2 linked regions of the Ketobacter alkanivorans genome follow. The protein of the gene in region 1 binds, or shares a complex with, the protein of each later gene. Links are inferred from orthologs where the notes say so. Each region holds a gene or a part of one and is shown on either strand. Other genes may lie near its edges.

What was found. Proteins that work in one complex are often made in the same cells at the same time.
Region 2: the proteins of dsbD (region 1) and Kalk_RS05105 are in contact, whole or in part, in a crystal structure (PDB 1JZD), measured with the Escherichia coli proteins. The link is inferred for Ketobacter alkanivorans from one-to-one orthologs.

What each region holds. Positions count from the first base shown.
Region 1 is NZ_CP022684.1:3,628,287-3,631,200, forward strand. What follows is about bases 3-2,907. They hold dsbD (protein-disulfide reductase DsbD), read right to left. Parts: upstream 2,439-2,907; coding sequence 567-2,438; downstream 3-566. Other genes in these bases: aroQ (type II 3-dehydroquinate dehydratase), read right to left, coding at 3-391; Kalk_RS15475 (transglutaminase-like cysteine peptidase), read left to right, coding at 2,634-2,907. Also shown: more of aroQ, read right to left, coding at 1-2; more of Kalk_RS15475, read left to right, coding at 2,908-2,914. UniProt on the Escherichia coli protein: Required to facilitate the formation of correct disulfide bonds in some periplasmic proteins and for the assembly of the periplasmic c-type cytochromes.
Region 2 is NZ_CP022684.1:1,206,351-1,209,215, reverse strand. The notes cover bases 7-2,862. They hold Kalk_RS05105 (DsbC family protein), read left to right. Parts: upstream 7-978; coding sequence 979-1,746; downstream 1,747-2,862. Other genes in these bases: alaC (alanine transaminase), read left to right, coding at 1,918-2,862; xerD (site-specific tyrosine recombinase XerD), read left to right, coding at 7-839. In the rest of the region: more of xerD, read left to right, coding at 1-6; more of alaC, read left to right, coding at 2,863-2,865. UniProt on the Escherichia coli protein: Acts as a disulfide isomerase, interacting with incorrectly folded proteins to correct non-native disulfide bonds.

The DNA.
Region 1 (2,914 bases):
GTGGGCCCAAACCGGCGATCACGCCCACGGCGATGTCCGACAGATATGAGTGCTGGCGGAATTCTTCGCGGGCGTGAACATTGGAAAGGTGTACTTCGATAAACGGGATTTTGACTCCCAGCAGGGCGTCACGCAGGGCAATGCTGGTGTGGGTCAGCGCACCGGGGTTGATGATGATGAAATCGGTGCCGTCGGTCATGGCGGCGTGGATGCGCTCGATCAGTTCGTATTCCCGGTTGCTTTGCAGGCAGTCACATTGGTGCCCCAGGGTGCTGGCCACCGTGCACAGGTGCTGCTGGATCTGATCCAGGGTCTGGGTGCCATAGATGCCGGGCTCCCGAGTGCCCAGCAGGTTCAAATTCGGCCCGTTGAGTACCAGCAATTTCGCCATAATGAGGGTGATTCCTGTGGTCTTGCCTGTGTTTTTTTGACTGATTTCGTCCGGATTATAACGAGAGCCAGCAAGAGGTTCCTGTGCTTTGTGGCACTTCTTACAATTGCTTACAAGTTATCTACGGTAGGTTGCATGTTTACCGAAGTTAGCCGGTTTTTCACTCTATAAGTTGTTACTGGATATGATGATCATCCAGGTGTTTCATGAATTGCGGCTTACTTTTATAGGCGTATATGCGGGCATTTTCGAGTTCTTCGCCACTGCTGTTAAAGAACAGAATGGCCGGTGGGCCGGGCAGTTTGTAGCGTTTCAGCAGCTGGCTGTCTTCGGGGTTATTGGTGAGGTCGATCTGCAGCCAGAGGTGATCACTCAGGCGGGCTTGGACGTCGTTCTTGCTGAAGGTTTCATGCTCCATTTCAAAACAGGCGGTGCACCAGTCGGCAAAGTAATCAAGCATCACCGGTTGTTGTCGGGCCTTGGCGCTGGCCAATGCTTGCTCCAGCGCCTGTTCGCTGCGAATGCGCTGAAATGGCAGTTCGGTGCGGGCTTCTATGCTCTGGGGTGAGTTAGCGGGTGCCGTCACAAACTGGGACAGGATGAGAGCAGCGCCACAGATGACAACGGTCAGGCCGATGCCTCGGAACAGTTTGCCTTTGGGGCTGGTAAGGGGATCGAATGCACCCAGATACAGGCCCGCCAGAATAAAGAGGCCGCCCCCGATAACCCAGGCTAATAGGTCGGGCAACAGGTGTTTCACCAGCCACAGCGCCACCGCCAGCAGCATCACGCCGAACAGCCCTTTTACGTTGTCCATCCAGCCACCGGCTTTGGGCAGTATGTTGGCCCCGGTGACGCCGATGGCAATCAGCGGAGTGCCCATGCCGAGCCCTAAGGCCAGTAACGCGCTACCCCCCAGCAGCCAGTCGCCTGACTGGCCTATATACAGCAACGCGCCTGCCAGCGGAGCCGATACGCAGGGTGAGACCACCAGGGCTGACAGAATTCCGATAATGGCGACGCCGATGTACGTGCCGCCTTGTTGTTGCTGGCTGATGTTGTTAAGGCGATTTTGTACTGAGCCGGGCAGTTGCAGTTCGTAGAAGCCAAACATTGAAAACGACAGCACCACAAAGACTGCGGCGAAACTGAACAATACGGTGGGGTTTTGCATAGCAACTTGCAGCTTGGCTCCGGTAACGCCTGCCACCACGCCCAGGGCTGCATAGGTAACTGCCATGCCCAACACATAGGTGATGGACAGCGCAGCGGCTTTGCTGCGGGACAGATCTGTACCTTGGCCGACAATGATGCCGCTGAGGATTGGCACCATGGGCAGTACGCATGGTGTGAAGGTGAGGCCAATGCCGATCAAAAAGAACACACCTAAAATGCTGAGCAAGCCATTTTCGGAGAGGAAGTTTTCCAGGCTCAGGGCATCATCCGAATCCAGATCTGTACTTTTTGAGCTTCCAGCCCCCGCTTCCCCCTGATCGAAGGAGAGTTTTGGCCCTGTTAAGGGTGTTTCAGTCAGGCTAGGGTCGTCCAGATCTGTACTTACTGTCGCGCTGGGTTTGGCAGGGGGGGCTGCCTGCTCGATCAGCGGTTTGTCTGCATTGACATCAATTTGGTACATATTTGTATAGGTCTGCGGGATGTAGCACAGCCCTTTTTCCGCGCAGCCCTGGTAGCGGGCATCGATCTCTATAAAGCCGTCCGGGGCTTCTTTGATCGGTACATATATGTCTACTTGTGAATGAAAAACGATCACGTTGCCAAAGATAGGGTCATCTTTCCATTCACCAGCCTGCTGATACACCGGCTCTCCCAGTACACCGGCGCTGCCATCGGTGGTTTCAAAGCCAAAGCGATGTTTATAGAGGTAATAGCCGTCGGCGATGGTGAAGGTGAAATGCACATGATTCCCGGCTTCTATACCGCTGACCTTGAAGGCCTCATTCACCGGCAGGAATTCTTCTTCGTTGGCGAAGGCCTGAATACTCAGCCAGCTCAGCAGCAGGGCTAACATCAATTTACAGTGGTGCATGTCGGTTTTGCCTAAATTATGTACAGCTAAAGGGTGGTAAGAAAGGGGCTCAGTGTAACGTTAGACGTTTTTACCACCAAAGGGTTTCCTGTGGCGGGGATCTTTCGGGGAATGTGAACAAGGTCATGGGTTAACCAGCAACCAATTCATGCGCTGCTATAGTTAAAGTAACAACAACCAAACACTGAGCGATCCGTGCGCAAGCGAACAAGACCGGCAGTCCTGGTTCTATTATGGGTGGTCTGCTCCGCAGCGATGGCGGGGGTGCTGCCCCTTGAGATCAAGGGCAAAGTACATGATCAATATGGCTCGCTTGGTGTGGAGCGCGTTGAGCGTTGGGAAAAACTGGTGTGGGATATTACCTATCACAACGTTCCCGATCAGCTGCGGGCGGTTAACCAGTTCTTTAATCAACTTAAATTCCGTAGCGACCAAGAGCACTGGCAGCAGGAGGATTACTGGGCCACCCCCATAGA
Region 2 (2,865 bases), 2.4 Mb from region 1 along the record:
GGTTGAGCGATAACTCCCTGGAGTCCTACCGGCGAGACCTGCTGGCTTATGGGCAGTGGCTGGATCAATCCGGTTTGCCCTGTCTTGCCCAGGCCACGGATCTGGCTTTGAACGATTACCTGTCTCACCGCTTTACGCTTCAATTCAATGCTCGTTCTACGGCCCGGTTTCTCTCTGCTGTGCGGGGTTTTTATCAATTCTGTGTGCGGGAATCCATTACCGACACCGATCCCACCCTGCGCATTGAGATGCCCAAACTGGGCAAACCCCTGCCCAAGATACTCAGTGAGGCCGATGTAGAGGCCTTGTTGTCGGCTCCTGATCTGGCTGAGCCCATCGGGCTGCGGGACAAAGCCATGCTGGAGCTGCTTTATGCCTGCGGCTTGCGGGTAAGTGAGTTGGTGTCTCTCACCACCTATGATCTCAACTTGCGTCAAGGGGTGATTCGCTTGATGGGTAAAGGCAGCAAGGAGCGTCTGGTGCCCATGGGTGAAGAATCCATCAGCTGGCTTATAAAGTACATAAAAGAGGCGCGCAGCCTGCTATTGCGCAACCCCGAAAGCGATGTGCTGTTTCCCAGCAGTCGAGGGGATCAGATGACGCGGCAGACATTCTGGCATCGCATTAAGCACTATGTGGTGGTGGCGGGCATCAGCAGTTCGGTGTCTCCGCATACTCTGCGTCATGCATTTGCAACCCACCTGTTGAATCACGGAGCCGATCTGCGCGTGGTGCAGCTGTTACTGGGCCATAGCGATTTATCCACCACTCAGATCTATACTCATGTGGCTAAACATCGCTTGCAGGCCTTGCATCAGAAACACCATCCACGGGGGTAAATCCGAGCTTTGAGTGTTCAGAGGTGGAACTTGTGTCTGAAGTTGGGTCTAATACCCTGATGTTGCAGAAGTGTCGGGTCTAATACGTAAGTAGCCACTAGCTAGACACTATCGGAAATCCTCAGACAGAGAGAGTGGAATGTTCAGATTTATATTGATTGCGGCAGCAGCGCTGTTAACCCTGCCCATGTCATTGCAAGCGGCCGCAGAGCAGGATGTTATCAAACGGGCGTTTGCCGCCAAGTTTCCTCAGGTGGAAATTGCCAGCATCGATAAGTCCGGTGTGGGTGGAATCTATCAGGTTGAAACCAGTGCCGGGGAATTGTTGTATGTTTCCGGCGACAGCAAGTTTGTGTTTACCGGTGACCTGCTTAATATCGGCGGCGGTGCCACGGTTAACGTCAGTGAGAACTGGCGCAGTAACAAGCGGGTGAGCGCCCTCAACGATCTCAAAGATGCTGATTTGGTGGTATACCCGGCAGCCAACGAAGAAAAGGGCGAGGTGCTGGTGTTTACCGATACAAGCTGTGGCTACTGTCGTAAGTTCCATGCAGAGATAACGGCCATGAATAACCTGGGAATCACGGTTAAATACGTGGCCTGGCCCCGTTATGGCCTGCAATCACCCGCCGGCCAGACCATGGTCAATATCTGGTGTTCTGACGATCGGGGTGCTGCCATGACCCAAGCCAAGAGCAATCAGCCTGTCGCTGCCCCTGGTGGCAAAACCTGCGAACAAAATACTCTGCAAGATCAAATCAATTTAGGCCATAGCATTGGTGTGCGCGGCACCCCTGCCGTATTTGCCACCGATGGTCGACAGTTGGGAGGCTATATGAAAGCTGACCAGTTGGCCGATCAGTTGGGAATCCAGCAAGCCATCGCCCAGCAGCCAGCAGCACAATAGCTAATTCCCCAAGGGCCCAGGCAGGTCAGCTGTCTGGGCTTTTCGTTTAGGCCTGTAACAGAACCCCCTACATAACCTCCATTGACGATTACCCGTCACATCAGTATTGTTCACACTCCTTGCCTACAGGCCAGAAGTTAGTAACCATTTACATGTGGTTTAGGATGTTTTGTGACCGAATTTTCCCGAATTAAGCGCCTTCCTCCCTACGTCTTTAACATCGTTGGTGAATTGAAGATGCAGGCGCGTGCCCGCGGGGAAGACATTATCGATTTCGGTATGGGCAACCCTGATCAGCCCACTCCCCAGCACATTGTTAACAAGCTTGTAGAAACCGTGCAGCGGGGCGACACCCATCGCTACTCTCAGTCCAAAGGCATACCGCGTTTGCGCAAGGCCATATGTGACTGGTATCAGCGCCGCTATGGTGTGGATCTGGACCCGGTGGAAGAAGCAATCGTTACCATCGGCTCTAAAGAGGGCCTGGCGCACTTGGCCCTGGCCACCATGAGCACCGGGGATACCGTGTTGGTGCCCAACCCTTCCTATCCTATTCATCCTTATGGCTTTGTTATTGCCGGTGCCGATATTCGTCACGTCGCCATGGGGCCAGATGTGGACTTTTTTGAAGAATTGCAAAAGGCGATTCGGGAAAGTTGGCCCAAGCCCAAGATGCTGGTATTGAATTTCCCTGGCAATCCTACGACCCAGTGTGTGGAGCTACCTTTCTTTGAGAAGGTGGTGGCGGTGTGCAAGGAGCACGAAATCTGGCTGGTTCATGACTTGGCCTACGCCGATATTGTCTTTGATGGCTATCAGGCTCCCTCTGTTATGCAGGTGCCTGGGGCCAAGGATATCGCCGTTGAGTTTTTTAGTTTGTCGAAAAGTTATAATATGCCCGGCTGGCGAGTGGGTTTCTGTGTGGGTAATCCCACCCTGGTGGGTGCGTTGGCTCGCATTAAGTCTTATATGGATTATGGCACCTTTACGCCCATTCAGGTTGCGGCCATCTCTGCCCTGGAAGGTGATCAGCAGTGCGTTGCGGATATTTGCGCGATGTACCAACGCCGTCGAGATGTCCTGTGTGACGGGCTAAACGGCATAGGCTGGGAGGTAGAG